4 regions of the Micromonospora cynarisoli genome follow, and region 2 is predicted to be linked to each of the others. Evidence: riboswitches for the same ligand, from Rfam matches in the RefSeq annotation. Region 2 holds a riboswitch; each other region holds the start of a gene.
The links. A riboswitch is a leader RNA that binds a small molecule or an ion and turns the genes downstream of it on or off. The one in region 2 is predicted to bind cobalamin.
Positions count from the first base shown of each region.

Region 1: another riboswitch for cobalamin. It lies ahead of bluB (5,6-dimethylbenzimidazole synthase); the one in region 2 lies ahead of metE (5-methyltetrahydropteroyltriglutamate--homocysteine S-methyltransferase).
Region 3: another riboswitch for cobalamin. It lies ahead of cobN (cobaltochelatase subunit CobN); the one in region 2 lies ahead of metE (5-methyltetrahydropteroyltriglutamate--homocysteine S-methyltransferase).
Region 4: another riboswitch for cobalamin. It lies ahead of Q2K16_RS08040 (ribonucleoside-diphosphate reductase subunit alpha); the one in region 2 lies ahead of metE (5-methyltetrahydropteroyltriglutamate--homocysteine S-methyltransferase).

Region 1 is NZ_CP130426.1:2,115,650-2,123,523, forward strand. Features, by position in the region: gene Q2K16_RS08650 (tetratricopeptide repeat protein) at 1-2,028, shown strand, start outside; gene Q2K16_RS08655 (hypothetical protein) at 2,088-3,788, opposite strand; gene bluB (5,6-dimethylbenzimidazole synthase) at 4,245-4,889, opposite strand; cobalamin riboswitch at 4,927-5,124, opposite strand; gene Q2K16_RS08665 (SDR family oxidoreductase) at 5,589-6,470, opposite strand; gene Q2K16_RS08670 (TetR/AcrR family transcriptional regulator) at 6,555-7,127, shown strand; gene Q2K16_RS08675 (LLM class flavin-dependent oxidoreductase) at 7,346-7,874, shown strand, end outside.
Region 2 is NZ_CP130426.1:304,366-312,239, forward strand. Features, by position in the region: gene Q2K16_RS01090 (methyltransferase) at 1-233, shown strand, start outside; gene metE (5-methyltetrahydropteroyltriglutamate--homocysteine S-methyltransferase) at 370-2,607, opposite strand; cobalamin riboswitch at 2,722-2,934, opposite strand; gene Q2K16_RS01100 (SAM-dependent methyltransferase) at 2,991-3,794, opposite strand; gene Q2K16_RS01105 (HAD-IIIC family phosphatase) at 3,867-4,946, opposite strand; gene Q2K16_RS01110 (acyl-CoA dehydrogenase family protein) at 4,939-6,063, opposite strand; gene Q2K16_RS01115 (acyl carrier protein) at 6,053-6,322, opposite strand; gene Q2K16_RS01120 (3-hydroxyacyl-CoA dehydrogenase family protein) at 6,319-7,185, opposite strand; partial or broken gene Q2K16_RS01125 (type I polyketide synthase) at 7,634-7,874, shown strand, end outside.
Region 3 is NZ_CP130426.1:1,422,828-1,430,701, forward strand. Features, by position in the region: gene cobN (cobaltochelatase subunit CobN) at 1-3,189, opposite strand, end outside; cobalamin riboswitch at 3,497-3,626, opposite strand; gene Q2K16_RS05990 (hypothetical protein) at 3,842-4,177, opposite strand; gene Q2K16_RS05995 (MFS transporter) at 4,373-5,614, opposite strand; gene Q2K16_RS06000 (sugar phosphate isomerase/epimerase family protein) at 5,989-6,786, opposite strand; gene Q2K16_RS06005 (dihydrodipicolinate synthase family protein) at 6,858-7,874, opposite strand, start outside.
Region 4 is NZ_CP130426.1:1,927,898-1,935,771, reverse strand. Features, by position in the region: gene aceB (malate synthase A) at 1-6, shown strand, start outside; gene Q2K16_RS08050 (ABC-F family ATP-binding cassette domain-containing protein) at 385-2,016, shown strand; gene Q2K16_RS08045 (ribonucleotide-diphosphate reductase subunit beta) at 2,080-3,057, opposite strand; gene Q2K16_RS08040 (ribonucleoside-diphosphate reductase subunit alpha) at 3,111-5,486, opposite strand; cobalamin riboswitch at 5,607-5,821, opposite strand; gene Q2K16_RS08035 (helix-turn-helix transcriptional regulator) at 5,849-6,736, opposite strand; gene Q2K16_RS08030 (oxidoreductase) at 6,864-7,766, shown strand; gene Q2K16_RS08025 (hypothetical protein) at 7,822-7,874, shown strand, end outside.

The DNA of each region.
Region 1 (7,874 bases), 1.8 Mb from region 2:
CTGCGCGGGTTCTTCCCCGACCCCGCCCGACCTCCCGCCGACCCGGCCGCCGTCCTGGACGGCTTCCTGCGCATGCTCGGCGTACCGGCCCACCAGATCCCCCACGATCTGCCCGCCCGCACGGCGGCGTACCGCGACCGGCTCACCGGCACCCGTACCCTGATCGTGCTGGACAACGCCGCCGACGTCGACCAGGTCCGGCCGCTCCTCCCCGAGGTCCCCGGCTGTCTCACCCTGATCACCAGCCGGCGGATCCTGTCCGACCTGCGGCCGGCCACGCGCCTGATGGTCGACGTGTTCGCCGAGGACGAGGCCGTCGACTATCTCGCCCGGGTCGTCGGCCAGATCCCGATGGGCGACGACCCGGACGCGGCGGCGCGCATCACCCGGCGCTGCGGTCGTCTCCCCCTGGCGCTCGACCTGACCACCGGACACATGCGGGCCACCCCCGGCTGGACCCTCACCGACCACGCCGACCGGCTCGACGAACGCCACCGCCAGCGACGCCTGGAGACCGGCGTCGAACTCGCCCTCGACCTCTCCTACCATCATCTGCCCACCGACCAGCGGCGGCTGCTGCGGCTGCTGGCGCTGCACCCCGGGCAGGACACTGACGCCTACGCCGCCGCCGCCCTGACCGGCACCGACCTGGACACCACCCGCACGCACCTGGACCACCTGCGCCGCGACCATCTCCTCCAGCAGTCCGCCTCGGGCCGCTACACGTTGCACGACCTCGTCCGGGCCTTCGCCATCACCCGCGCACACGACGAGGTCCGCCCCGCCGACCGCCGGGAGGCTCTGACCCGCCTGTTCGACCACTATCTCGCCACGGCGGCCAGCGCGATGAACGCCCTGCACCCCGCCCAGGCGCACCTCCGCCCCCAGATTCCGCCGACCGGCACACCCGCCCCTGACCTGACCGACCCGGACAACGCTCTGGCCTGGCTCGACACCGAACGGCCCACCCTGGTCACCGTCGCAGCCCACACCGCCAACCACGGCTGGCCCACCCACACGACACGCCTCTCCCGCATCCTGTACCGCTACTTCGCCGGCGGTCACGGCAGCGACGCCGTCACCGTCCACAGCCACGCACACCACGCGGCCACGCACACCGACGACGTCACCGAGCAGGCCCACGCCCTGACCGATCTCGGCGTGGCCTATCTCTGGGTCGCCCGGTACGAGTCCGCCGTCGAGCACCTCACCACGGCCCTGCACCTGTTCGGCCAGACCGGGCACGGGTTCGGGCAGGCCCGGACCCACACCAACCTCGGCGTCGCCGAACAGCGGCTCGGCCACTACCGCAAGGCCGCCGCCCACTTCGCGCAGGCCCGGACCGCGCACCTGCGGGCCGGCGACCAGACCGGCCAGGCCCGCGCGTTGAGCAACCTCGGCGACGTCGAACAGCGGCTGGGCCACTACCGCAGGGCCGCCCGGCACCTCCGACAGGCACTCGCCCTGTACCGACGCAGCGGAGACCACGCCGGTGAGGCGGTGTCGCTGGCCAACCTCGCGGAGGTCGACACCCGATCGGGCCGGTACGGGGCGGCTGCGGAGAACCTCGACCGGGCGCTCGTCCTGTTCCGTCAGGCCGGTCACCGCAACGGTGAGGCCTGGGCGCTGGACGGGCTGGGCACCCTCCACCGGCACCTCGGACAGCCCACCGAGGCCGCCCGGCATCACCGGCAGGCCCTGACGATCCTGGAGATGACCGGCGACAGGCACGGCGCGGCGTGGGCGCTCAACGGGCTCGGCGAGGCCACGCTCGCCGCCGGCCACGCCTCCGACGCGCTCACCCACCACACTGCCGCCCACACCATCGCCGCCGAGATCGGCGCCCGGGACCAGCGGGCCCGCGCCCAGGCCGGGCTCGCCGGCGCCCACCGCGCCCTCGACCGGCGCGACCGGGCCCGTGACCACTACCAGCATGCCCTGGCCATCTACACGGACCTCGGCACTCCCGAAGCCGACCAGATCCGCGCCTGCCTCGCCGCCCTCGACGACGTGGGCCCCCACAGCTGACCGCGCGGTCTCCAGAGCCGCCCTGTTCTCCGGAGACCGCACGTTCCTGGCGGCTGGGATCACCCGCCGGCCCGTCGACATCCCGCTGGGGAACACGTCGGTGTGGGGCAGGTCGGATGGGTGTTGCCGGGTACGCAGACCGGTGGTTGCACGGGGTTGGCGTCGACGTCCGGTCGTTGGAGTCCGAGGTAGACGGTGGAGGCGGACACGCCGAGCACACCGACGTCCAGGGCGCACGTGTCCAGCCACAGCGTGGCGACCTGCCGGGTGCGGCAGACCTCCTGCGCCCACAGCCTGGTGTTCTGGTTGAGGTTGCCGGCGTAGAACGGTGCCGTCGGGTTGCCCACGGCGACGGTGGTGCAGGGTTGCAGCAGGGTGGCGGAGGGGCTGACCCGCCAACTGTTGCCGAACCTGTCGTAGAGGTCGGAATGGGAGAGCGGAACGCGCAGGGCGTCGCCGTCCCTGATCTGCAGGTAGTGGGGGTCGTCGTTGGGGTTGCCCAGGAGGCCGCGCACCGTCGGCGCCCCGGGTCCGACGCCGACGCCCAGGTCGAGGTACCCGGTGTTGGCGGTGGCGCGGACGCTGTTACCCGACGGGTCCTTGAACGTGTACACGTTGTTGACGCGGTCGATCGCCACCCCGTTGGGCAGCAGCAGTGACCCGCCGGTCGGCAGACTGGTGGTGGTGCCGTTCACCACCAGCCGCGTCCCGTCGCACAGCGCCAGCCTCGCGTTGCCCATCCTCAGCGCGACCGACCGGTTGACCGAGGTGTTGGGCCAGGTCGCGCCACCGGACGCCTTGCGGGTCTGCACCTCGAACGTCGAACCGGCCTGGGCCTCGACGAAGTCGCCCGTGGCCTGGAAGTCGTAGAACAGGCCACCGAACGTGTACTGGTGGGTGTCGCCGACGACCGCGGCGATGCGGCAGGCCGACGCCGCCGCCGGCCCCTGGACCGACTCGTTGATGACGACGGCCGGCGCCGGGCTCGACGGGACCGGACCCGGGGGGCCGAAGTTGAGGTTGTTCCGCTCACTGCTGAAGCCGAAGTTCTGACAGTCGGGCTTGACCGGGCTGCCGTCCTCGACGGTCGTCCGGACGTTGAAGCTCGCCTCGGGATTGAACCTCGCCGTGGAGCCGTGGCCGTAGCCGAACACGTTGAACTCGACCTGCGTCCACTCCGAGGCGGGTTCCTGGGGATCCGCTGGTGAAAGGTGGAGGATGCCCGCCCCCGTGGACGAGTAGATCCGTCCCGACCCGTCGTTGAAGGTGACGGTGTCGGTCTCCTGCCCATCGGCCGTCTTCGTGACCGCGCCGTCCAGTCGCAGCGCCGGCCTCGCCATGCTCTGGATCGGCAGGTAGGGAAGCTGGATCGCCTCGGTCTTGCGCGAGCAGTGAGTTTCGGAGTCGTCCGGGGCCTCGGTCCACCCCGGTGGGCACGGCTGGCCCGGGTCCGGGTTGTAGTGCAGCAGCCAGTACTCGACGTAGAGGCGGCTGGGACTGGGATCCGGATTGGGATTGCCGCCCCTGGTGCCGTCGTTGGCGAACACGAACTGCTTCCAGCCCCGGCACAGGCCGGCGGTCGGTGAGCCGTTGCACTCCTGGACCCTGAGGTGGTTGGTGTTGAGCTGAAACGAGTAGCTGCCCGGCATGGTCGGCCCGTCGGTCGGGACGCTGGTCACGCTCAGGTTCTGCTGGTTCACCTTCTCGAAACTGCCGGACGCGCGGGTGATCGGACCGGCACCCGCCGGTCTTCCCGTCACGATCCCGATCCCGCCACCGACGTCCCGCCGTGGAGCCTGTTCGAGGTTCGGGGCCATCGGGGCCGACGGCGGGGCCACACACCCGGTCTCCTGCCACACCAGCTCGGGATACGTTGCGGTGAAACAGCCCTGCGCCGACGGTCGCGGCACCCTCACCATCCTCGCATGCCAGCCCTGAAGATCCCCCTGGGCCGCCGGTGGCCTCTCCTCCCCGCTGGCATGCACCCCCATCCCCAGCAGGACCGCCGCGATCGCGATGCCCACCAGCCCGGACGGTGACCGGCGTTCTCGCGGTAGCAATCTCATCATCGTTCCCTCCCACCGCAGGTGGAATAGCTCGGCGCCCGTCCTCGGGGCGGGCCTCGCCGACGAGCGTCGCGCGCCGTCGGGCCGTACGGGGGAACCCCATACAAACCCATACCTGCCCGCCCTGACCGTTGCATCGACGTACCCGAATTAGCTGTTCGGTTGGTCGGTCACCCGTCGTAGCCACCGGTCGTGGTGCACCGCCTCGGCGAGGGGCCGGCGTCGTCGCCAGCCGTGCCGTTCCAGGTCGGGTACGGCCTCCAGGTGGGTGACCGGCCCGACGCAGAGCCAGGCCACCGGCCGGATGCCGGCCGGCACACCCAGCAGTTCGGCCAGGAACGACTCCCGGTAGAAGGAGACCCATCCGACGCCCAGCCCCTCGACTGTGGCGGCGAGCCACAGGTTCTGGATGGCCAGGCAGACCGAGTAGAGGCCGGCGTCGGCGATGGCGTGCCGCCCGAGCACCGCTGGGCCCCCGCGCTGCGGGTCGTACGTGACGACGATCGACAGCGTCGACTCCAGCACCCCGTCGATCTTGATGCGCGCGAACCGTTCGGCCGCCGCACCGTCCAGGGTGGCGGCGAACGTGGCCCGCTCGGTCTGCACGTGCCGGTGGAACCGGCGGCGGACGGCAGGGTCCCGCACCAGGACGAAGTCCCACGGCTGGGAGTGGCCGACGCTGGGCGCGGCGTGCGCGGCGTCGAGGATCCGGTGCAGGGTGTCGGCAGGCACCGGCTCCCCGGTGAACTGGGCCCGGACGTCCCGGCGGCGGTGGATGGCGTCGTAGAGTTCCACAGGCAGGCTCCCGCTGCGCTCGGCCCACCCTCGACGGATGGGCGGTCGACGCGAGGCCGGTCTTCGGACTCCCGGATCAACGCCGACCCGTCCGCCTTCCCAGCCGTACGGCCAGTGGCTGCGCTCCTCGCGCCTGGACGGTCGCTCCCCGGTCACCGCGGCGGGCCCGTGCCGGATTCACACCGGCTTCCCGATTCTCCCCGCACCGCGGGGCACCTCGCACGATCATGCCGCCGCCGATGCTAACCCGCGTCGCCGGGCCTGGTCGCTGTCTTCTTGCGCGGGGCGTTGAACGCCAAGGCCCACGCCTGTAGCCTGCTCACCCCTCGCCCCGGTCATCTGACCATCACCACCCCGCCGGCGACACCCCTCACCACCCGGGGACAAGGATGGCCGCCGCCACGAGCAGGAACGTCGGCCACGTCGCAGCCGTGCCGAGCAGAACCGCCGACCTGACCCGGCTCATCTCCAACAGCCCCCAGAGCACGAACGCCCCCACGACGCCTCTGACAAGCTCTGACAGGCGACCAGGCGAGTGGTCAGCACCGCACCGGCACGGCCAGGAGCAGCCGACGTCGGCGTCGCGGGTGGCGGACCCTCGCTCATCCGGCTCCGCCCACCTGAGGATCAACGGCGGTCACGACACACTGTGGGCAGCCGGTTCCACCAGCGTCCTCGCGACGTTCGGAAGGCAACCGGTCAGGGCTGGAGGTTCTCCAGGTCGGTGAGCAGCTTCGGGTGGGTCGGCGTCCAGCCGAGGGTCGCCCGGGTGTGTGCGCTCGACGACGGCTGATCGGCGGCGAAGATTTCGCCAAGCGGGCCGAACGTCTCCTCGGGCATCTGCTGCACCGGCAGGCCGAGCCGCCGCCCGATGACCTCGGCGATATCCCGCACCGCGTCGCCCTCGTCGTCCACCGCGTGCCAGGCGGTGCCGGCCGGCGCGTTCTCCAGGGCGAGCCGGAACAGCACGGCGGCGTCGACCGCGTGCACGGCCGGCCAGCGCTGGGTGCCGTCGCCCGGGTAGCCGGAGACGCCCGACTGCCGGGCAAGCTGGGTGAGCAGCCCGGCGAAGCCGCCCTCGCCGTGGTTGTGCACCGTGCGGGGCAGCCGGATCGATGAGCTGCGGACACCCTGAGAGGCCAACGCCAAGATCGAATTTACGGTACGCCCGCGGCCCCCGACCGGGCCCTCGAGCGGCAGCGGGTCGTCCTCGGTCGAGAGCCGGCCGGCCACCCAGGGCGTGCCGGAAACCGTCACGAGCGGACGGTCACTGCCGATCAGTTCCTCGCCCAGAGCGGTGAGCGCCGCGGTCTCCTCGGCGACCGCCGCGGCCACCGCCTCGGGGCTGCTGAAGTCATTGCTGAAGGCGAGGTGGATCACGCCGTCGGAGCGGGCCGCGCCGGCTCGCACGACGTCGAGGTCGGCCAGGCCGCCCCGGAGCGTCTCGGCGCCGGCTGCCTCGGCAGCCTTGGCCGAGGTGTCGGAGCGGGTGAGCGCGAGCACCCGGTGCCCGTGTGCGAGCAGTTCGGCGACGACCGCCGAACCGATCAGCCCGGTGCCGCCGGTGATGAAGACCTGCATGGACGCTCCCGAAAGTGATGGGACTCTTGTCCCGTCACCGTAGCACGTGACGGGACAAGAGTCCCATCACTTATGATGGACGACATGGCACGTTGGGAACCGGGAGCACGCGAGCGGCTGATCGTCGCCGCCGTCGACCTGTTCGCCGAGCGGGGCTACGACGCCACCACGGTCGCGCAGATCGCCGAGCGGGCCGGCGTCACCAAGAGCACGTTCTTCCGGCACTTCCCCGACAAGCGCGAGCTGCTGGCAGCCGGGCAGGAGACGCTGAGCCGGCTGCTGGCGGAGGGCATCACCGAGGCGCCGGCCGACGCTACCCCGCTTGAGGCGGTCGCGGCCGGCCTGCAGCGGGCGTCCGACGCGATGGGCCCGCTCAACCGCGAGATCGGACCCCGACTCAAAGCGGCAGTCGCGGCGAGCACCGAACTGCAGGAGCGCGACGCCCTCAAGAGCGTGAGCATGGCCGCCGCGATGACCGCCGCCCTGACCGCCCGCGGTGTCCCCGACGCGGCCGCGGCACTGGCCGGGGAGCTGGGCTTGCTCGCGTTCAAGCGGGGCTACGCCGAGTGGGCCGACACCGACGCCGACCACGGGCTGGCCCGCTACACGCTGGCCGCCCTGAGCGAGCTGCGCGCGGTGACCGCGACACTCGGCTGAGCCGGCGTGCGGATCTCGGGCCGGTCTCCGGCCCTGCGCGTCGGGCACCGGCCGGCCCGCCGAACCGGCCAGCCATGAGCAGCAGCACCGGCCTTCCTGCGGACCGCACAAGGTCGGCGACCCGGCGGGAGGTGGGCCGACCAGGCAGCATACGATCGATTTCCCTACCGACCAGGTAGGGTTTCAGGTCCCTGGGTGGGCATCCTTGGAGGCTAACGGTGAGTGGAACACCCGCGTCGAAGCAGTCGGCACCGCTGCGAAAGCTCGGCTTCCTGACCATCGGCCTGTTCGACGAGGCCGACCCCCGCACCGGCCACGAGGCGACACTCCAGCTCATCGAGTTGGGCGAGCAACTCGGCTTCGACAGCACCTGGGTACGCCACCGCCACCTCCAGTACGGCATCTCCTCACCGATCGCCGTCCTGGCGGCGGCCTCACAGCGGACCCGGCACATCGAGCTCGGCACCGCGGTCATCCCGCTCGGCTGGGAGAACCCGCTGCGGCTGGCCGAGGACCTGGCCACGGTCGACATCCTCTCCGGCGAGCGCCTGAACCCCGGGGTGAGCGTCGGCCCACCGATGCACTACGACCGGGTCCGCCGATCGCTCTACCCGGACACCGCCGAGGCGGAGGACTTCAGCTACACGCGGGTACGACGGCTGCTCGACCTCGTTCGCGGTGAGCCGGCCAGCGACGTCGAGGGCTTCGAGGGTTTCGAACAGTTCTCCCGCCGGGTGCAACCGCACT
Region 2 (7,874 bases):
GGGCCATGAACCCGAACGGCCGGGTGGTGGCACTGGACACCGTCCTGCCCGAAGGCGACGCCGCCCATCCGGGCAAGAGCATCGACCTGGTCATCCTGGCCTCGTTCACCGGCCGGGAGAGAACCAGGGCGCAGTTCGCCGCCCTGTTCGAGGCGGCCGGCCTCCGGCTGACCCGGGTCATCGCCAAACCGGAGCCGGGCTGGCTGTCGATCATCGAGGGCCGACCGCACTGAGCGGCCGAGGTGGGACCGACCTCGACCCAGCCGCTCCCCCCGGACGCCGGCCTCGTCACCCGGCGGGCCGGAGAACCCGGCCCGCCGGGTGACGAGCTGTTCCGGGCGGACCGTGGATCCGCCCGGAACAGTCCGATCAGCTTCCGCGGACCTCGGCGGCAGCCGCGACGAGATGCCGGAGGGACGCCTCGACCTCGGCATAGGTGCGGGTCTTCAGACCACAGTCCGGGTTGACCCACAGCCGTCGGGCGGGCACGACCGCGACGGCCCGACGGAGCGCGTCAACCACCTCGTGGTGCGGTGGGATGCGGGGCGAGTGGATGTCCCACACCCCCGGGCCGACGCCCCGGCGGTAACCGATCGCGGCCAGGTCGTCCAGAACCTCCATCTTCGACCGGGACGCCTCGATGCTGGTGACATCGGCGTCGAGCGCGTCGATTGCCGTGATCACCTCACCGAACTCGCTGTAGCACAGGTGGGTGTGAATCTGGGTGTCGTCGGCGACACCGCCGGTAGCCAGGCGGAACGCGCCGACCGCCCACTCCAGGTACGCCTTCTGGTCGGCCCGACGCAGCGGCAGGGTCTCCCGGAGGGCAGGTTCGTCGACCTGGATGATCCGGATACCGGCAGCCTCCAGATCGTGACACTCGTCGCGCAGCGCGAGCGCCACCTGGTCGGCGGTGTCGGCCAACGGCTGATCGGTACGGACGAACGACCAGGCCAGGATGGTGACCGGCCCGGTGAGCATGCCCTTGACCGGACGGTCGGTCAGCGACTGGGCATAGGTGGACCACGCGACGGTCATCGGCGTCCGCCGGGCCACGTCCCCGTGGATGATCGGTGGACGCACGCACCGGGAGCCGTAGGACTGCACCCAGCCGTGCGTGGTGGCGGCGAAACCGTCGAGCTGCTCCCCGAAGTACTGGACCATGTCGTTGCGTTCCGGCTCGCCGTGCACCAGCACGTCCAGACCCAACCGCTCCTGCAATCGGACGACCCGCTCCACCTCGGCGCGCATCCGCTCCGTGTAGCCGGCGTCGTCGAGGGTGCCGGCGCGGTGCGCGGCACGGGCCCGGCGTAGCTCGGCGGTCTGCGGGAACGAACCGATCGTGGTGGTCGGCAGGTCCGGCAGCCCCAGCCGTTCCTGCTGGCGGGCGGCCCGCTCGGCGTAGTCGCCGCGGTGCCGGTCGGTAGGGCGCAGCGCAGCCAACCGGCCGCGTACGTCGTCGTGCCGCCACGCCGGCGGGATGGGCGGCAGCGGGGCCGGCATGCTGGTGGTGCCGTCGCGCAGCGCCCGGCCGAGCAGGACCACCTCGTCGACCTTCTGCCTGGCGAACGCGAGCCGCGCGGACAACTGCGGGTCGAGCTGGGTCTCGGCGGACAGGTCGACCGGCACGTGCAGCAGCGAACAGGACGTGGACACCGCCACGTGGTCGGCCAGCCCGGCGACCGTGGCACCGGCGGCGACGGCCGCCCGCAGATCCGTGCGCCAGATGTTGCGCCCGTCGACCAGCCCGGCGACGACTGTCTTGTTGTGTAGGGGACCGGCGGCGGCGAGCCGGCGCAGGTTGCCCGGGCCGGCGACCAGGTCCAGGCCGATCGCCTCGACCGGGGTGTCCAGCAGCGCCGGCAGCGCGTCGCCGAGGTCACCGAAGTAGGTGGCGACGAAGATCCGGGGACGGTGGGGCAGCTCCCCGAGACGCCGGTAGGCGTGCCGCAGACCGTCGATCTCAGCCGGGCTGCGGTCCGCGACATAGGCGGGCTCGTCCAGTTGGACCCAGGCCACACCCGCGTCGGCCAGGGCGGTGAGGATCCTGGCGTACGTGTCAACCAGGTCGTCGAGCCGGGCGAACGGATCGTCGCCCTTGGCCAGCAGCAGGAAGGTGGCCGGCCCCACCAGCACCGGCCGGGTGGTGATGCCCAGCTCCCGTGCCTGCGCGTACTCGTCCAGCGCCTTTGCCGGATCCGCCGCGAACACGGTGTCGGGGTCGATCTCCGGCACCAGGTAGTGGTAGTTGGTGTCGAACCACTTGGTGAGTTCCAACGCGGGCGCGGCATCGACACCACGGGCCATGGCGAAGTAGGTGTCGAGTTGACCGAGGTCGAGCCGGGCGAATCGGCGGGGGACCGCCCCCACTGCGACGGCGGTGTCGAGCATGTGGTCGTAGTAGGAGAACGTGTTGGACGGGATCGCGTCGAGCCGGGCGTCGCGCAGCGTCCGCCACACCTCGGCCCGCAGCCCGGCCGCGACGTCCTCCAGGCCGGTGCCGTCCAGCGTGCCGGCCCAGTACGCCTCGACGGCCTTCTTCCACTCGCGGTGGGCGCCGATACGGGGATAGCCGAGCACGGTGCTCTGCCCGAATGAGGTGGTCACAGGTGGTCCTTCCCTCGCGGTGTCCGGCGACCACCCGAGAGGAAGACGGATACGCCACGGCGTAACCGGCATTCCGCCCTGGCCCTCCCGAGAGGCCGCCGACGGCGCGTACCGGCGGTACGCGCAGCGCTGGCAGGTCTTCGGACTCGTGGGCGTGACACAGGGTCGCCTACTGGCCGTCGCTTCCCAGACCGTGCGGTCCAGTGCTTCGTTGACGGCGGTCGTTCCCACTCACCGCTGCGGGGCAGTCCCGGTCTTCCACCGGGTTCCCTCTTACGACGCCCCACCCGCGCACGGGAGAGGCGAACCAGCACCGCCCGCGATCCTACGCCCTGCCGCCGCCGGCCGGGGAGGCGCGGCACAGCGCCCCGGACCCGCCACCGTCAACGACACTGTGCCGTGATCAGGACGTACCCCGGAAATCCACCCCGGCCACGGTCGTGCGCACCCGGCTCGTCCCGGAACAGCCAGCTGGTGATGCTCGTGCCGTACAGCCGCGCGATGTCAGGGTGCAGCCGGATGTACTCCCGAAGCTGTTCCTGCGCCGGGGGAGGAAAGACCACGTGCTCCGTGACGTCCCGGATGTCGAGCACCGTGAACCCCGCCTCCCGCAGCAGCGGTGTGTAGTCGTCGATGTCGACGAGGTTGACGACCTCCGACGGCTCGTCGTAACCGGGCCGGCGGAAGCAGTCGGCCAGGGCCAGCCGCGAGCCCGGCCTGAGCACACGAGCCGCCTCGGACAACGCCCGCTGCTTGTCCGGCATGTGCAGCAGCGACTCGAAGAACCACGCACCGTCGAACGACGCGTCGTCGAAGGGCAGATCCATCGCATCGGCGAGCTCGAAACGCACCCGGTCGGCCAACCCACCCCGCTGCGCCCGCGCCGTGGCCTCCGCCACCTGACCGTTGCTGACCGTGATGCCGACGACCTCCACGTCGTACGAGCGGGCCAGGTCGAGCGCCGGCCCACCCACCCCGCACCCCAGATCGAGGATGCGCTGACCCGACGCGGGCGTCAGCCGCTCGATCAGCCGGCCGGTGAGCCGTTCGGACGCGGCGATCAGGTCGACCTGGTCGTCGTCGTCCGACCAGTAGCCAAAGTGCAGGTTCGCCGGCATCTGCGCCCCGACGAACCCGTCGTACATCTCCGCGACCCGGGTGGCGTTGTCGTCTGCTGTCGATGTCACCTACGGCCTCCGGTGTTCACTGTCGATCGGATCGGTCGGCCCGGTCCCAGGGGCGGTCCACACACCGGCAGGTCAGCGCCCACCCGCCGGGAACAGGTCGGTGGCGGTGACCCGGATCGTGCCGGGCGCGTCCCGGGGGGTCGGCACGAGATGCAGATGCTGGGTGTCCGGCTCGTCCGGACGGTCACACAGTGTCGTGCAGGCACAGGGGTCGGTGGTGAAACCGGCGAACCGGTAGGCGATCTCCATCATCCGGTTGCGCTCCGTCGGACGGAAGTCGGCCACCAGGTGGACGCCGGCCGCGAAGGCCCGGTCCACGAGCCAGTTCAGGATCACCGCCCCCGCCCCGAACTGCACCACCCGACACGACGTGGCCAGGAGCTTCACCTGCCAGACGCCCTCCTGACGCGCCAGCAGCACGACACCGACCGCCCCGTGCGGACCGAACCGGTCGGCCATGGTGGTCACCAGAACCTCGTGGCCCGCATCGTCGAGCAGCCGCCGCAGCACCGCGTCGGAATAGTGCACGCCCGTCGCGTTCATCTGACTGGTCCGCCGGGTCAGCTCCTCGACCCGGGCGAGGTCCCGGTCGGTCGCCCGGTCGATCCGCAGCTGGAGGTCAAGCGAGCGGAGGAACTCCTGATCCGGCCCCGCGAAGTCGCGTCGCACGGCCGTACGTCGGACGTTCGCCTGGTACATCCGGCGTCGCTGCCGGGCGTCCTCGGTGACCACCGCTGGAGTGAACTCCGGCCGGTGCGGCAGCCCGGGCACCTCCTCGTGGGTGTAGCAGCGCACCTCGGGCAGGTGGAACGCGACCTCGGCGCGTTCGGTGGGCTGGTCGTCGACGAAGGCGACGGCGGAGGGCGCGAACCGCAGACCGTCGGCGATCCGACGCACCGACTCGGACTTCGGCCCCCACCCGATCTCCGGCAGGAGGAAGTACTCCGCGACATCCCACCGCTCAAGTTGCCGCCACGCGAGGTCGTGGTCGTTCTTGCTGGCGACCGACTGCAGGATGCCCCGCGCGTCCAGGATGGTGATCACCTCACGCACCTCGTCGGGCAGCCGCAGGTCGTCGCCCTCCACCAGGGTGCCCCGCCAGAGCGTGTTGTCCAGATCCCAGACGAGACACTTCACGGGTTGGTCAGGCATCGGCCCTCCCCGCCGTGGCCAGCGCGTGGTCGGCGAGGATGAGCTGACAGATCTCGGTGGTGCCCTCGATGATCTCCATCAGCTTGGCGTCCCGGTACGCCCGGGCCACCGGGCTCCCGTCGTGGGCGGCCCGGGACGCCAGCAACTGCACGGCCGTCGCCGCGCCGCGCGCCGCGTTCTGCGCACTGACCTGCTTGGCCAGCACCACCGCGGCGACCAGCCCCGGATCACCGTCGTCCCAGCACCTGCTGGCGTGTTCGCAGGCACGGCTGGCCACCTGTTCGGCGACCAGGAGTTCGGCGAGGTGCCGGGACACGAGCTGGTGGCGGGCCAGCTCGGTGCCGAACTGGGACCGGGTACGGACGTGGGTGGCCGACACCCGCAGACACTCGCGCAGGATGCCCACGCACCCCCAGGCGACGGACATCCGCCCGTAGAGCAGCATCGCCGTCACCAGCATCGACAGATCGTGTCCCCCGCCGCCGAGGATCGCGGACCCGGGCAGGCGGACGGCGTCGAGACGGACGTCGGCGTGGCCCGCCGCACGGCAGCCCGACGGATGCGGGACCCGCGTCAGCCGGACCCCCGGACTGTCGCGGGGAACGACCGCGACGGCCGCCCCCGACCCGAACCGGCCGACGACGAGGATGAGGTCGGCGTAGGTGGCTGCCGTGGTCCACACCTTCTCCCCGGTGACCACGGCCTCGTCGTCGGCGACCTCGATGCGGGTGGTCATGGCGCCCAGGTCGCTGCCGGCGTCGGCTTCGCTGAACGCCACCGCCGCGAGTTGCCCGCCGGTGAGCCGGGGCAGGTAGCGCCGCCGCTGGTCCGGGTCCCCGAACCGGCTGATGCTCCAGGCCGCCATGCCCTGTGAGGTCTGCACGCTGCGCACCGAGCTGCACAGGCCGCCGGTGTGTGCGGTCAGCTCACCGTTGTCCGCGCTGCTCAGACCGAGCCCGCCGAACTCCGCGGGCACCTGGGCGCACAGCGTCCCCTGCCGGCCCAGCTCCCGCAACACCGCGACGGGCAGTTCACCGGCCAGGTCCCAGGCGCCGGCCCGGTCGCCGACGAGCGTGCTGGTCAGGTCGCAGGCGGCGGCTCGGCGTTCAGCGGCCATGGTCGTCACGCAGCCGCCGTACCAGGGCCGCCATCGACCGCACCGAGCGGAAGTTGTCCAACCGCAGGTCCGCACCCAGCACGGCGACCTGGAAGGTCTGCTCCAGGTGGACCACCAGCTCCATCGCGAACAGCGAGTTGACCAGTCCACTGTCGAACAGGTCCTGGTCGACCTCGACGGTGGTCCTGAGCCGGTCGGTAAGGTACGACCGCATCGTCTCCTCGGGGTCGAGGATCTCCGCGCCCTGCTCCGCCGTCACGACAGTACCTCCGTGTAGTCGTAGAAACCGCGGCCCGACTTACGGCCGAGATGGCCGTCGCGCACCTTCGCCGTCAACTGCTCGCAGGGCCGGTACCGCTGCTCACCCGTGCGCTCGTACAGGGCCGCCAGCGAGTCCACCAGGTTGTCCAGACCGATGAGGTCGGCGGTGCGCAGCGGGCCGGTCCGGTGCCCGAGGCAGCCCTGCATGAGGGCGTCGACCTCGTCGGCCGTGGCGATGCCGTCACCCACGAGGCGGGCCGCGTCGTTGAGCATCGGGTGCAGCAACCGGCTGGTCACGAAACCCGGCGAGTCACCCACCTGCACGGCACGTCGGCGCAGGCCCGCGAGCAGGGCCATGAGCCCGGCCATGGTCGCCTCGCCCGTACGCGGTCCCCGGATCACCTCGACCAGGTCGATCAGGTACGCGGGATTCATGAAGTGCGTACCGACCAACTGGTGCGGTCGGGGCAGGGCCCCGGCCAACTCGTCGATCGGGATGCCCGAGGTGTTGGTGACGAGCGGGACGTCCGCACCGACGACCCCGGCCACCTCGACGAGGACCGCGGTCTTGGTGGTGAGGTGTTCGCTGACCGCCTCGATCACGGCCGCAACCTCAGCCAGTTCCCGTACCGAGGCGGCCGTCACCAGCCGGCCGGGCCGCCCGTCGGCCGGTACCGCGTTCATCAGCCGGGCATGGCGTAGCTGGAGGGGGATCGTGTGCGCGGCCCGGTCGAGTGCCGACGGATCGTCGTCGACCAGGACCACGTGTCGTCCACTGCCGAGGACGGTCGTGGCGATGCCCGTTCCCATCACCCCGGCGCCCACCACCGCGACCGGCCGGCTGTCGGACCCGACTCCCATGCGTGTGCCCCCGACCCTCGACGATCCTCGCCCCCGAGCGGATTTCGGGCGGCACGCAGCCCGACGCAGGTCTGCTGCTGACATGGCGGACTCCGGGACCCGGCAGACCGGTTCCCGGTGTCCGGCTCCACCGCGAGCGAGGCTAGCACCCGACAAATTTCCGGACATAGGTCAGATGACTCATCCGTCCATTTAGTGCGCGCACGGAATCGCGTGGTCGGGCATTGCCGGTAAATCCCGGAAATGGATTCCGCCCGATGTCCTGCGTGGTACCAGCCCCGTGTGTAGGCGGGCTGAACAGGGGATATCCGAAATCACGGCGGCGGGGGGTGCTGTGGCCTGCGTCACGCGAGTCAGATTACGGAAGATCCGCCTGGTCCGACTCCGGTACATAGATCAGGAGTTCTCTGACAATTGAGGAGCCTCGATCTTGGTGAGCGACGACGAACTGCTGGATTACCTCAAACGAGTAACCGCTGAGCTGGACAGAACCACCCATCGGCTCCGCGCGGAGGAGGAACGCCAGCGGGAGCCGATCGCCATCATCGGAATGGGTTGCCGCTTTCCCGGCGGCGTCACCTCACCCGAGGACCTCTGGCGACTGCTGACCGCCGGCACGGACGCCATCACCGGCTTCCCCGACGACCGCGGCTGGCCACCCCCGCCCACCCCCGCCCACGACCCCACCA
Region 3 (7,874 bases), 1.1 Mb from region 2:
CTTCGCCGCCACCGCGATCCGGGCGAAGGAGCGTTCCATGTCGGCCCGCGCCTCCCGCCCGTCCAGGCCCCGGCCGTAGGCGTAGCCGCCCCAGACGGCGTACACCTCGGCCAGGTCGGCGTCGGTGCGCCAGTTCCGGGCGTCGATCAGCGGCAGCAGCCCCGCCCCGTACGCCCCGGGTTTGGAGCCGAAGATCCGGGCGGTGGCCCGCCGCTCGTCGCCGTGCGTGGCGAGGTCGGCGGCCACGTGCGCGCGCAGGTAGTTGTCCCCGGCCGGCTCGTCGAGGGCGGCGACCAGCCGTACCGCGTCGTCGAGGAGGGCGACGACGTGCGGGAACGCGTCGCGGAAGAAGCCGGAGATGCGGACCGTGACGTCGACCCGGGGCCGGCCCAGTTCCGCCACCGGCACCACCTCGACGCCGGTGACCCGCCGCGACCGGTCGTCCCACACCGGCCGGCAGCCGAGCAGGGCCAGCACCTCGGCGATGTCGTCGCCCTGGGTACGCATGGCGCTGGTGCCCCACACGGTCAGCCCGACCGAACGCGGGTACTCCCCGGTGTCGGCGAGATAGCGGGCGAGCAGCGAGTCGGCCAGCGCCACCCCGACGTCCCAGGCGTTGCGGCTGGGAATCGCCTTCGGGTCGACGGAGTAGAAGTTTCGGCCGGTGGGCAGCACGTTGACCAGCCCCCGGGTGGGCGACCCGGACGGTCCGGGCGGCACGAACCGGCCGGCGAGCGCGCCGAGGGTGTTGGTGATCTCGTCGGTGGTGCGGTCCAGCCGGGGCACCACCTCGCGGGCGGCGAACCGCAGCACCTCGGCCGCGTCGGGGCAGGACCGGCCGGTCACCTCCGTGACCACCGCGTCGGCGCGGTCGGGCTCCCAGCCGAGGGTCTCCATGCCGAGGACGAGCCGTCGGGCCAGCGCCTCGATCAGGTCCACCGCGTCGGCGGCGGTGACCGCCGGCCCGTCGACGACGTCGGTCAGCGCCGCCGGCACCGCCGCCCGCGCCCCGGGCTCGGCGAGCAGCGCCTGCTCGTCGAGGCCGTAGCCGGCGGCGAGGGCCTGCCGCAGGCCGGGCAGGGCGCGGCTGCCGCCCCACACCTGCGGGGCGCGCAGCACGGCCAGGACGAGGTTGACCCGGGCCTCACCGGTGGGCACCCCGGCCAGGACGTGCAGCCCGTCGCGGATCTGCACGTCCTTGACCTCGCACAGGTAGCCGTCGAGGTGCAGCACGAAGTCGTCGAAGTCGTCGGCGGCGGGCATCGCCTCGGTGTGCAGGTCGTGGTGGAGTTCGGCGGCGCGCACCAGCTCCCAGATCTGCCCCCGGACCACCGGCACCTTCGCCGGGTCGAGGGCCTGCACGGTGGCGTACTCGTCCAGCAGTTGTTCGAGTTTCGCCAGTTCGCCGTAGGTCTCGGCGCGGGCCATCGGGGGCACCAGGTGGTCGACCACCACGGCGTGCGCCCGCCGCTTGGCCTGGGTGCCCTCGCCGGGGTCGTTGACGATGAACGGGTAGACCAGCGGCAGGTCACCGAGGACGGCGTCGGGGGCACAGTCGGCGGCCAGGCCGAGGCCCTTGCCGGGCAGCCATTCCAGGGTGCCGTGCTTGCCGAGGTGCACCACCGCGTCGGCGCCGAAGCCGCCGTCGCCGACCGGCGCGGCCAGCCACCGGTACGCGGCGAGGTAGTGGTGGCTGGGCGGCAGGTCGGGGTCGTGGTAGATGGCGATCGGGTTCTCGCCGAAGCCGCGCGGCGGCTGGATCAGCAGGGTGACGTTGCCGAACCGCAGCCCGGCCAGGACGATGTCCCCGTCGTCGGTGTAGAGCTGGCCGGGTGGCTCACCCCAGTGTTCCCGCATCCGGTCCCGCAGGTCGACCGGCACCTGGTCGAACCAACGCCGGTAGGTCTCCCCCGGCACCCGGGCCTCGGCGGCGGCCAACTGTTCCGGGGTGAGCCACTCGACGTCGTGGCCCCCGGCGGCGATCAGCGCGTGGATCAGCGCGTCCCCGTCGGTGGGCGGTGGCGCGTCGCCGAGGTGGTATCCGTCGGCGGCGAGGGCGGCGAGCAGGCGGACCGCCGAGGCGGGGGTGTCCAGGCCGACGGCGTTGCCGACCCGGGAGTGCTTCGTCGGGTAGGAGCTGAGCACGATCGCCACCCGCTTGCCGGAGTTGGGCAGGTGCCGCAGCCGGGCCTGCCGGACGGCGATCCCGGCGACCCGGGCGGCCCGCTCGGCGTCGGCGGCGTAGACCGACAGCCCGTCGGCGTCGATCCGTTTGAACGAGAACGGCACGGTGACGATCCGGCCGTCGAACTCGGGGATGGCCACCTGCATGGCCGCGTCCAGCGGGGACAGCCCGGCGTCGCTTGCCGCCCACTGCTCCCGGGTGCTGGTCAGGCAGAGCGCCTGGATCACCGGCACGTCGAGGGCGGCGAGCGCGCCGACGTCCCAGGCGTCCTCGTCTCCCCCGCCGGAGGCGTCGGCGGCGACCGTCCCCCCGGCGGCGAGGACGGTGACGACGAGCGCGTCGCAGCGGGCGAAGAGGTCCAGCGGCCCGTTGCCGGGGGTGAGCCCGCGCAGCGAGCCGCAGAAGATCGGCAGCGGCTCGCCGCCGGCCGCGTCGACCGCGTCGGCCAGGGTCTGCACGAAACCGGTGTTGCCGGCCAGCGCGTGCGCCCGGTAGAACACGATCCCCACCGTGGGCCGCCCGCCGTCCTGCCGCCCGGCCGCCGGGTCCGCCTGGTCGACCGTGGTGGTCGGGCGGCGGTGGTCGAGGATGCCGTACGGCGGGGTGGGGGTGGGCGGGTCGAAGCCCTCACCGGTGAGCAGGACCGTGTCGGACAGGAACCGGGCGAGCTGGGCGAGGTTCTCCGCACCCCCTTCGACCAGGTAGGACAGCGCTTCGGTGGCCACCCCGGAGGCCACCGTGGAGGCCGCCATCAGCTCCGCGTCGGGCACCGCCTCGCCGCCGAGCACGATCGTGGGGACCCCGGAGCCGAGCACCGCCGCGAGGCCGTCCGGCCACGCCTGCCGCCCGCCGAGCAGCCGTACGACGGCCAGGTCGACCCCGTCGAGCAGGGCCGGCACGGCGGCCACGTCGACCCGGGTGGGGTTGGCGAGGCGGTAGTCGGCGGCGCTGGCGCGGGCGGCGAGCAGATCGGTGTCGGCGGTCGACAGCAGCAGGATGCGCACGTTCAGCTCCGGAGAGTGACGTCCGGCTCGACGACGGGGCCGGGCCGAGCGGGGCGGGAGGGACGTCGGTCAGCGGCGGAGGTACGACGCGCCCCGCCGACGGCGGGGCACCCGGACCGTCCGTCAGCGGTACGTGGCAGGCCGACCGCCCCGACGACGGCCGGGGACGGCGGAGGGGGTGGGGGCACGCGGCGGCGCGGGCTCGACGGCGATGCGGGAATCACCGACCGTCATCGGGTCGGCAGTGACGCTGCGCGTCATCGGGGTCCTCCTCGGGTGTCCACGCCCTGGGGTTCTCCGACGGCCGAAGTATCCTGGCTCCCGGATCGACGCTCACCCCCGGCCTTCCAACCGTGCACGCACGGTCGTGACCCACGAGGGGGGATCGCTCCCCGGTGACAGTGGCGGGACCGCGTCGGAGTCGCACCGACTTCCTTCACTGCCGTCAGGCCGCGAATGCTGCCACACTCCTCACCCCGAGGTCAACGGCGGCCAACGGCCCCACGACGGCACCGATCGACCCCCGTGGCGAGGCCGCCGGCCACCCGCCCGAGAGGGTCCGCGTCCGCCCACCGGCCGGCGCGGAGCTGGTCCGGACGGCCCGTTGCCCGGTGGTCGGGACACCTCTCCCGGACGCTGTCGGGCTGAGGGGTCAGCGGAGGCGACGCTCGGGGTGGGCCCGGTTCCAGGCCCGCATCCGCTCCGGGTATCCGGTCTTCGCCGCCTCGTAGAGGGGCACCGCGTGCCGGTGGGCCAGTTTCGCCGCCGTACGGGGGGAGCCGGTGCGGCGGCGGATCCACTCCCCGTCGTGCGCGATCGCCACCACCGTGGTGTCGGTGGCGGTCGTCTCGGGTTCGAGATAGAACTCCACCCCCCGGTGGGCGGCCACGAAGTCCGCCAACGCGGTCAGGTCGTCCCGGGTGGCCTCCCGGTCGAGCTTGGTCGGGATGCCCTCGTCGGCCCGGGGCCGCCGGCTGAACCAGCCCATCTGCCCGTTCCTCTCCTCGGCGTCCCTCCAGTGGAGCACCCCCACCTGGGTGGGCGCTGCGAGCCCGGTGACAGCCGGCTGAGCGGCCCGTTCACCGCCGGTCGAGGGCGGCCGGTTCGTCGGGGGTGGGACGTAGAACGCGGCGGCGGCACCGGGGAACGGCCGCGCACCCGATACCGGCGGGGCCGACGCCTGTCAGTTTTCCGGTACCGGACCGGCGGAGTGCTGCGGGCCGGTGCCGGCCGGCGGACGGGTCGCCGGCACCAGCGCCAGGGTGGGGATCAGCAGCACCGGCACCACCAGCAGGGCGTGCAGGATGCCGATGTGGTCGCCGAGCAGGCCGAGCAGCGGCGGGCTGGCCAGGAACGACGTGTAGCCGAGCACCGCGACGACGCTGACCCGGGCGGGGGCGCGTTCCTCGTCGTCGGCGGCGGCGCTCATCCCGACCGGGAAGCCGAGCGACGCGCCGAGCCCCCAGAGGACCACGCCGACGACGGCGAGCGGCCCGGAGCCGGCCAGCACCGCCAGCAGGGAGCCGGCGGCGGCCAGCAGGATCGTGCCGATCAGCACCGGCACCCGGCCCCAACGGTCGATGGCCACGGTGCCGGCGGTCCGGCCGATGGTCATACCGGCGACGAAGACCCCGAAGGCGGCGGCCCCGGCGGCCTCGCTGACCCCGTAGCCGTCGACGAAGGCGACCGCCAGCCAGTCGTTGGCGCTGCCCTCGGTGAACGCCATGACCAGCACCAGCGCGCCGATGAGCAGGGTGCGCGGCTCCCGCCAGGCCGCGAGCAGGCCACCCCGGCGGGTCGACGCGGCGCCGTCGGCGGTCGAGGCGGCCGGGGTGGGCAGGAAGTTGCGCGCCCCCAGCAGGGTGCCGCCGAGCACCACCGCCGCCAGCACCGCCAGGTGCACGGTGATCGGCACGCCGAGCCGGGCCGCGCCCGCGCCGAGCCCGGCGCCGGCCACCGAGCCGAGGCTCCAGGCGGCGTGGAAGCGGGGCAGGATGGTGCGGCCGAGCCGTTTCTCCACCGCCGCGCCCTCGACGTTCATCCCCACGTCGCAGGTGCCGGAGCCGTAGCCGAGGGCGAACAGGCCGACCGCGACGCCGGGCAGCGAGCCGAGCGGTGCGGCGACACCCACCCCGACCAGCCCGACCGCCACCAGCACGGTCGAGGTGGCGACGGTGCGGGCCGGCCCGAGCCGCTGGGTCACCAGGCCGGCGGTGGTCAGCGCCAGCACCGCGCCCCCGGACATGGCCAGTAGCAGCAGTCCGAGCCGGCCGGCGCTGAGCCCGAGCGCGTCGCGGACCGCCGGGATCCGGGAGAACCAGGTGGCCACGGCGAGGCCGTTGAGGGCGAAGACCACCGCGACACCGTTGCGGGCGGCCCGTACCACACCGGGCGGGACGGTTCGGTTCTCGGTCGCGGTGTTCACGGCGCGCGGTCCTCTTCCTGTGGCGTCACTTTCCCGTGTGGCCGTTCCCCCGGCCCGGTGTGTCCCGGCCGACCCCGACGTCCCACCGCTTGATCTCACACCGCTTTCGTCACGGCCACAAGCGCAATGTGCTCCTTACCGCAGCGGCACGGCCGGACGACGATGGCGCGGCACCGGTCGGCGAGGCCAGCCTGCTGCTCGCCCAGCCCTGGCTCCTCCCCACCGCCACCGGCCTGCGGTGGGGCGCGATGTGCCACCGACCGGTATGCCTGTCCACCGCTGGGGTGCCTGCCCTCCCGCTACCCCGGCGGTCGACCGGGCCCCCGCGACGACGGGCCGCCCGGATCCCGCAGCAGTCCCCGCTCACGGTCCGCTCAGGACACGTGGGCCAGGTAGGCGTCGATGGTGGCGGTGAGGATGTCCGGGCCGGGGCGGGACCAGAGCGCCGCCTGGAACACCTCGACCTCGACCGGCCCGGAGTACCCGGCGGCGTCGACCGCCTCGCGCAGCCGGCGCAGCTCCACACAGCCCTCGCCGGGCAGCGCCCGACCGAGCAGCACCCCCTCCGGCAGCGGGGTCACCCAGTCCGCCGCCTGGAACGCGGCGATCCTCCCGCCGGCCCGGGCGATCTGCGCGTACACCGTGTCGTCCCACCAGACGTGGTAGGTGTCCACCACCACGCCGACCACGGCGGGGTCGAACCGTTCGGCGATGTCGAGGGCCTGGCCGAGGGTGGCGACGACGCACCGGTCGGCGCTGAACATCGGGTGCAGCGGTTCGATGGCGAGGCGTACCCCGGCTGCCGTGGCCTCGTCGACGAGCGCGGCGACGGCGTCGGCGACCTGCCGGCGGGCCCCGTCGACGTCACGGCTGCCCGGTGGGAGTCCACCGGAGACCAGCACCAGCTCCCGGGTGCCGAGGGTGGCCGCCTCCTCGATGGCCCGCCGGTTCTCGTCCCACCAGTCGGGGGTGGTGAAGAACCCGCCCCGGCACAGTGAGGTGACGGTCAGCCCGGCGGCGCGGACCAGCTTGGCGGCCCGGTCGGGCCCGTACTCCTGGACGGGTTCCCGCCACAGGCCGATGCCGGGCACCCCGGCCGCCGCGCAGCCGGCGACGGCCGCCTCCAGCGGCCAGTGCTGGGCGGTGGCCTGGTTGAACGAGAACCGTTCCAGCCCCGGCGTCGCCACCACCCGGGCCGCCTCGTCGGGCGGTCTCGGGCCGGCACCGGACGGCGTGGGGGCGGTCACTGGGCCACCCCGGCCACGGTGAAGTAGGCCCGGGCCCGCGCGGCGGCCAGGTCGGCGTCGGGCAGCAGCCCGGCGGCGTCGGCGAGGACGAGCAGCCGGGCCAGGTGCGCCGGGGACCGGCCGGACTGCTGCCCGGCCAGCATGGTGAAGTGCTCCTGGTGCCCGGCCAGCCAGGCCAGGAACACGATGCCGGTCTTGTAGAACCAGGTCGGCGCGGCGAACAGGTGCCGGGCCAGCGGCAGGGTCGGGGCGAACACCGCGTCGTAGCGGTCCAGGTCACCGGCGTCGAGGGCGGCGAGCGCGGCGGCGGCGGCCGGCGCGATGGCCGCGAAGACGCCGAGCAGGGCGTCGGAGTGGCCCTGCTCGTCGCCCCGGATCAGCTCCGGGTAGTGGAAGTCGTCACCGGTGTAGAGGCGCACCCCGGCGGGCAGGCGGCGGCGCAACGCGACCTCCCGGTCGGCGTCGAGCAGGGACACCTTGATCCCGTCGACCCTGCCCTGGTGCTGTTTGACCAGGTGCAGCACCGTCTCGGTGGCCTCGTCGAGGTCGGTCGAGCCCCAGTAGCCGGTCAGCGCCGGGTCGAACATGTCGCCGAGCCAGTGCAGCACCACCGGCTGGTCGGCGGCGGTGAGCAGGTCGTCGTACACCCGCAGGTAGTCGTCGGGGCCGGTGGCGGCGGCGGCCAGGTGCCGGCTGCACATCAGCACCGGGCGGGCGCCGGCGGCGGCGACGTCGGCGAGCTGCTCGGCGTACGCCCGGGTCACCTCGATCACCGTTGCCGGCCCGGGTGGGAGCTGGTCGGTGGCGACCCCGGCGACGATCCGGCCGCCGACCGCACCTGCCTCGGCGGCGCTGCGCCGGATCAGCTCCCGGGTGGCCGGATAGTCCAGGCCCGCACCGCGCTGGGCGGTGTCCATCGCCTCGGCCACCCCCAGCCCGTACGACCAGAGGTGCCGCCGGAAGGCGAGGGTGCGGTCCCAGTCGACGGCGGCCGGGGCGCCCGGGACGTTCTC
Region 4 (7,874 bases), 1.6 Mb from region 2:
GGCTGACGCGGCACTGCGCGGCCGGGAGACGGCTCGACGGCCCCCTCCCGGCCGGCGGCTGCACCCCTGCCGGGTGGTGCGCCTCGACGAACGGCACCACTACGACATCGAGGCGGGCGGCGGTGAGGTGCGGGTCGTCGCCCGGATCGGGTCGGTGCTGTCGACGCTGGCCACCCGGCCGGCGGCTTCACCGACCGGGTTATCCTGGTCCGGTCGACCAGGACAGGGAGTAAATCGTGGCAGGTGACGACGACATCTCCGGGTGACCACCCGGCTGCGGTGACCGACGGCGGATGACCGCCCCGTCGCGTCGCCCCTGTCGTCCTGCCCTGCTCATCCCGGGCAGCGCCCGCGCGCCCGGATCACCTGTCTCCGAGGTCCGTCATGTCCGACAGTTTCGTCGTCTGCTCCCACCTGTCCTTCTCCTGGCCGGATGACACCCCGGTCGTCGAGGACCTGTCGTTCTCCCTTCCCGGTGGCCGTACCGGCCTGGTCGCGGCGAACGGGGCCGGCAAGTCCACCCTGCTGAGGCTCATCGCCGGCGAACTGCGTCCCACCGGGGGCAGCGTCACCGTCGAGGGGGTGCTGGGCTACCTGCCGCAGCACCTGCCCTTCGCGATGCGGCAGACCGTCGCCGAGGTGCTCGGGGTCGACCGCGTCGTCGCCGCGCTGCACGCCATCGAGGCCGGTGACGCCGCCGAGGAGCACTTCACCACCGTCGGCGACGACTGGGACGTCGAGGACCGCACCCGCGTCGCCCTCGACCGGCTCGGCCTGACCGGGGTCACGCTGGACCGCCGGCTCGGCACCCTCAGCGGCGGCGAGGTGGTATCCCTCGGCCTCGCCGCCGAACTGCTCAAACGACCCGACGTGCTGCTGCTCGACGAGCCCACCAACAACCTCGACCGGCCGGCGCGGGCACGACTGCTCGCCGTGCTGCGGTCCTGGCCGGGCGCGCTGCTCGTGGTCAGCCACGACCGGGCGCTGCTGGACGAGATGGACCGCATCGCCGCCCTCGACCACGGCGAGATCCGCTGGTACGGCGGCAACTTCACCCACCACGAGCAGGTGGTACGGGCCGAGCGGGAGGTCGCCGAGCGGCAGCTGCGTCAGGCCGAGCAGGACGTGAAGCGGCAGAAGCGGGAACTCCAGCAGGCCCGCGAGCGGGCCGCCCGTCGGGCCTCGACCGCCGCCCGGAACCTGTCCGACGCGGGGCTGCCCCGGATCGTCGCCGGCAACCTCAAGCGGGACGCGCAGGTGTCGGCGGGCCGGGCCGACGACGTGCACACCGCCCGGGTCACCGACGCCCAGGCCCGGCTGGACCAGGCGAGCGGCGCGGCCCGCCGCGACGACCAGCTCGTCCTCGACCTGCCCGACACCACGGTGCCCGCCGGTCGCACCGTCTTCGTCGGCCACGGGATGCGGGCCGGCTACGCGGGCCGGCAGGTCTTCGCCGGCGACGGGATCGACCTGACCGTCAGGGGTCCCGAGCGGATCGCCCTGACCGGGCCCAACGGCGCGGGCAAGTCGACGCTGCTGCGGCTGGTCGGTGGCCGACAGGAGCCGGACGCGGGTACCGTCGCGCGGGCGTCGGGGCGGGTGGCGTACCTGTCACAGCGCCTCGACCTGCTCGACCCGACCCGGACGGTCGCGGAGAACCTCGCCGGGTTCGCCCCGTCGCGGACCGAGGCGGAGCGGATGAACCTGCTGGCCCGGTTCCTGTTCCGGGGTGCCCGCGTCCACCTGCCGGCGGGGGTGCTCTCCGGCGGTGAGCTGCTGCGCGCCACCCTGGCCTGCCTCCTGTTCGCCTCGCCGGCACCGCACCTGCTGCTGCTCGACGAGCCGACCAACAACCTGGACCTGGTCAGCGTGGCCCAGTTGGAGAGCGCCCTGCTGGCGTACCGGGGGGCGTTCGTGGTGGTCAGCCACGACGACCGGTTCCTGGCCGGGATCGCCGTGGACCGTTGGCTCCGGCTGGCCGACGGCCGGCTCTCCGAGACCGGACCCACGACGTGATCCGGCCCGGCGGCCCGGTCCGGGGGGTCGGACACCCCACCGGACCGGGCCACCATGGGCGCGTCAGAAGTCGTCGTCGAAGCTGACGCTGCCGCTGACCCCCACCTGGTAGGCCGACACCCGGCGCTCGAAGAAGTTCGACAGCTCCTGCACGTCCTGCAGATCCATGAACGCGAACGGGTTCTGCGCGCCGTAGCGCGGCGCGATGCCGAGCTGGGCGAGCCGCCGGTCGGCGACGTGCTCCAGGTAGGCCCGCATGTCCGCAAGCGACAGCCCCGACACCCCCTGGTCGAGCAGATCCTCGGCGAACTGCACCTCGCACTCGACGGCCTCGGCGAGCATCTCGGTCACCTGACGTTCCAGGTCGGCGTCGAACAGGTCCGGCTCCTCCCGCCTGGCGGTCTCCACCACGTCGAAGGCGAACGCCATGTGCATCGACTCGTCGCGGAACACCCAGTTGGTGCCCGACGCCAACCCGTTGAGCAGACCCCGGGACCGCAGGAAGTAGACGTAGGCGAACGCGCCGTAGAAGAACAGCCCCTCGATGCAGGCGGCGAAACAGATCAGGTTGAGCAGGAACGCCCGCCGGTCCGCACGGGTACGCAGCTCCCGCAGCTCGAAGACCGAGTCGATCCAGCGGAAGCAGAACTCGGCCTTGCGCCGGATCGACGGGATGTTCTCGATGGCGGCGAACGCGGCGAACCGTTCCTGCTCGTCGGGGACGTACGTGTCGAGCAGGTTCAGGTAGAACTGTACGTGCACGGCTTCCTCGAACAGCTGCCGGGACAGGTAGAGCCGGCCCTCCGGGGAGTTGACGTGCTGGTAGAGGTTGAGCACCAGGTTGTTGGCGACGATCGTGTCACCGGTGGCGAAGAACGCCACCAGGCGGGACACCAGGTGCCGTTCGGCAGGCGACAGCCGTTCCAGGTCGGCCAGGTCGGAGTGCAGGTCGACCTCCTCCACCGTCCAGGTGTTGCGGATGGCGTCCCGGAACCGGTCGAAGAAGTGCGGGTAGCGCATCGGCCGGAGGGTGAGGTCCATGCCGGGGTCGAGCAGCAGCTGCCGCCCGGCGGTGCGGGATTCGTCGACGGTGGTCACTGGCACGCCTCGCAGCTCTCGGGGTTCTCCAGGGAACAGGCCAGCGCCTCGGCGTCGGCCGCGGCGACCGGGGCGACGGCGACGGTGGCCTGCTGGATCCGGGTCGCCGGACGCGACCGCAGGTAGTAGGTGGTCTTCAGCCCGGACTTCCAGGCGTGCAGGTACATCGAGGACAGCTTGCCGATGGTCGGCGCGCTGAGGAACAGGTTCAGCGACTGCGACTGGTCGATGTACGGCGCCCGCGCGGCGGCCAGGTCGATCAGCGCCCGCTGCGGCAGCTCCCACGCGGTACGGAACAACTCCCGCACCTCGGCGGGCAGGTCGACGATCCCCTGCACCGAACCCTCGGCCCGCTTGATCTGGTCGCGGATCTCCGACGTCCACAGCCCGCGCGCCTTCAGCTCCCGCACCAGGTACGTGTTGATCTGGAGGAACTCCCCGGACATGGTCTCGCGCTTGAACAGGTTGGACACCTGCGGCTCGATGCACTCGTAGCAGCCGGCGATCGACGCGATCGTGGCGGTCGGGGCGATCGCCACCAGCAGCGAATTGCGCAGGCCGTGCGCCGCGATCCGGGTGCGCAGCGCGGCCCACCGCGCGGTCTGGGTGGGTTCGACCCCCCACAGGTCCGGGTGCAGGTCACCCCGGGCCGCCCGGGTCTGCGCGTACGCCGGGTGCGCGCCGAACCGTTCGGCCAGACCGGTCGACGTCTCCAGGGCGGTCAGGAAGATCTCCTCCTGGACCCGGGTGGACAGCTCCCGGGCCCCGGCCGAGTCGAACGGCAGCCGCAGCGCGAACAACGCGTCCTGAAGCCCCATCAGCCCCAGCCCGACCGGCCGCCAGCGCGGGTTCGACGCCGCCGCCTGCTCGGCCGGGTAGTAGTTGATGTCGATCACCCGGTCCAGGAACACCACCGCCGTCCGGACCGTCTCGCGCAGCCTGTCCCAGTCGACGCCGTCGTCGGTGAGGTGCGCGCCCAGGTTGACCGAGCCGAGGTTGCACACCGCCGTCTCGGTGTCGCTGTTCACCTCCAGGATCTCGGTGCACAGGTTGGACAGGTGGATCGTGTTGCCCGGCACGCCCGTCTGGTTGGACAGCCGGTTCGCCGGGTCCTTGAACGTCATCCACCCGTTGCCGGTCTGCGCCAGGGTGCGCATCATCCGCCCGTACAGGTCCCGGGCCCTGACCGTGCGGACCGCCTTCTTCTCGGCGACCCGGTACGCCGCGTCGAACTCCTCGCCGTACAGGTCGGGCAGTTCGGGGGCGTCCGACGGGTCGATCAGTGACCACTCGCCGTCGGCCTCGACCCGGCGCATGAACTCGTCGGGGATCCAGTTGGCCAGGTTGAGGTTGTGGGTCCGCCGGGCCTCCTCGCCGGTGTTGTCCCGCAGTTCCAGGAACTCCTCGATGTCCGGGTGCCAGGGTTCCAGGTAGACGCAGGCCGCCCCCTTGCGCCGGCCGCCCTGGTTGACCGCCGCCACCCCGGCGTCGAGGGTCTTCAGGAACGGCACGATCCCGTTCGACCGGCCGTTGGTGCCCCGGATCAGCGCGCCCCGGCCGCGCACCCGCGACCAGGAGATGCCGATGCCGCCGGAGAACTTCGACAGCTTCGCCACCTGGTGGTAGCGCTCGTAGATCGAGTCCAGTTCGTCGCGCGGCGAGTCGACCAGGAAACACGAGGACATCTGGGTGTGCCGGGTGCCCGAGTTGAACAACGTCGGGGAACTCGGCAGGTAGGCAAGCGACGACATCAGCCGGTAGAACCCGACCGCCTCGTCGGGTGTGGTGGACAGCCCGCAGGCCACCCGCAGCAGCCAGTACTGCGGCGTCTCCACCACCAGCCGCGACTGCGGGTGCCGCAGCAGGTAACGGTCGGCCACCGTACGCAACCCGAAGTACTCGAACCGCAGGTCACCGGCCGGGTCGACGGCGTCGTCGAGCTGCCGGGCGTGCCGGGCCACGAACGCGGCGGTGTCGTCGGCGATCAGGCCGAGGCCGTGGGCGTACCGGATGGACTCGCTGAAGGAGGTGACCTCCTGCCCGCGTACCTCCTCGTCCACGTACGCGGCCAGCAGCCGGGCCGCCAGCCGGGAGTACTGCGGTTCCGTGCCGATCAGCTCCGCCGCCGTCTGGATCGACAGCTTGTCCAGCTCGGCGGTGGTCGCCCCGTCGTAGAGGCCGCTGATCGTTTTGGTGGCGACCCGCAGCGGGTCGACCTCGTCCAGGTCGGTGGCCCACCGGGCGACGGCCGTGACGATCCGGTTGACGTCCACCGGTTCGGTGTCGCCGTCGCGCTTGCGTACCCGCATCGCCGGCCGGCGTGGCTCCGCGCCGTCGACGTCGGACGGTGGGCTCTGCGCTATGTTCGTCATGACCTCTCCTCGCTGTCACCGATGGCCGTCGGACGCGGGAGAACGCCAACGGGCACGGCACGGCGGCCGGCCCGGGTGCTGGCGTCGGTCGTCCCGCGCGACCTCCGACCGCCGCGCGCAGCAGCGCACGGCGCACTGGCAGGTCTTCGGACTCGCGGGCGTGACCGGGTACCGGTCGCCTACTGGCCGTCGCTTCCCGGACCTCGTGGTCCAGTGCTCGATGACGGCTGTCGTTCCCACTTACCGCTGCGGGGCAGTCCCGGATTTCCACCGGGTTCCCTGTTGCCTCGACCGGACCACGGGGCCCGGTCGAACCAGCTGCGTGGCACACCATATATGGCGTGGATGGGGGAGAGGCAACACTAGATGTCGCGTCGGCGTGTCGGATAACTCTCATCCGACCGGCCGGTTGCCCGCAGTGACGTCAGCAGCCGCAGCGCGTCGGCGTCGGCGCTGCCCGGCTCGGCGGTGAAGACGAGCATGACCGGGCCGGGATTGCCCGGCAGTGGGTAGGTGTCCCAGTCCAGGACGATGTCACCGACCTCGGGGACCTGGAAGGTCTTGGTGCCGTTGACCGACCCGCGCACGTCGTGCCGGGACCACAGCCGGCGGAACTCGGCGCTGCGGATGCTCAGCTCGCCGACGACGGCGGTGGCCCGGGGGTGGGTGGGGTCCGTGGCGACGGCGGCGCGCATCATGCCGATGTAGTCCATGGCCTGCTGCTCCCAGGCCGCGCAGCGCCGCAGCGGGGTCGCCGCCTCGTCGAACATCAGCAGCAGCATGTTGAGCCGGTCCGGCGGGTAGCCGGCCGGGTCGCCGAGCAGCGCCACCGCCCACGTGTTCCAGGCGAGCAGGTCCAGGTGGCGGCCGAGCACCACCGCCGGGGTGTCCATCACCCGCAGCAGCCGCCTGGTGCTCTCCGGCACCCGCTCCGGGCCGTGGTCGACCCGGGCGGGCACCGGCCGGCGGGCGGCGCGGGCCAGGGCGAACAGGTGCCGGCGTTCCTCGTCGTCGAGGCCGAGCGCCGCGGCGAGCCCGTCCAGCACGTCGTCGGACGGGCGTACCTCCCGGCCCTGCTCCATCCGCTGGTAGTAGTCAGTGCTCAACCCGGCCAGCAGCGCCAGCTCCTCGCGGCGCAGCCCGGTGACCCGGCGTCGCCCGCCCGGCTCCAGGCCGACGTCGCGGGGGTGCAGCCGGCCGCGCCGGGCACGCAGGAAGTCACCGAGTTCACGGGCGTACGGGTGGGTCATGTCGCCAGTGTGGCGCGGCCCGGACCGGCGCGGGTAGGTCTGCCGGACCTAGGCAACCGGGTACGACCGGTGCCGCCCGGCCGGCCCCTAGCGTCGGCGGTCCCACCCGACCGTCAGGGAGCAGCAGATGACCTGGACCACCGACCACATCCCCGACCAGCACGGCCGCACCGCCGTCGTGACCGGTGCGAACTCCGGCCTCGGCCTGGTCACCGCCACCGCCCTGGCCCGCCGGGGGGCGCGGGTCGTGCTCGCCGTGCGCGACACCGCCGCCGGCCGGCGGGCCGCCCGCCACATCGGCGGCGACGTCGAGGTACGCGAACTCGACCTCGCCTCCCTCGCCTCGGTACGGGAGTTCGCGGCATCGCTGGCCGCCGACCGCCCGGTGCTCGACCTGCTGGTGAACAACGCCGGTGCGGTGTTGCTCGGCCCGCGCCGGACCAGCGTCGACGGCCACGAACTGCACCTCGCCACCAACCTGCTGGGGCACTTCGCGCTGACCGGTCTGCTGCTGGGCAACCTGGCTGCGGCGCGGGCGGCCCGGGTGGTCAGCCTCAGCTCGATCACCCACCGCAACGCACACCTGGACTTCACCGACCTGATGGGCGAGCACGGCTACCGGGGCGCCGGCGCGTACGGCCGGTCCAAGCTCGCCACCACCGTCTTCGGCATCGAACTGGACCGCCGGCTGCGCGCCACCGGATCGCCGGTGCTCAGCGTGCTGGCCCATCCCGGTGTCACCCGCACCAACCTGACCCCCCGGGCCTGGTCCCACCAGGGCCGGCGCGGCCTGGTGATCGCCCGGCTCGGCCTGCTGGCCACCCAACCGGTCGAGCAGGGTGCGCTGCCCCAACTGCGCGCCGCCACCGACCCGCAGGTCCACGGCGGTCAGTTCTTCGGCCCGGCCCGGTTCTTCCAAACCCGGGGGCCGGTCACCGAGGTGCGGGCCAGCCGGGAGGCCACCGACCCCGCCGTCGGCCGGCGGCTGTGGACGGCGGCCGAGGAACTGACAGGCGTCCGCTATCTCTGACGCACGGCCGCATTAGCATGGCTGCGGTCGGTGACGGCGGTGGAGACGAGGCGACATGGGATGGCTCGGGCGGGTGCTGGGCGGCGGGGGCCGGCAGGTCCAGGACGA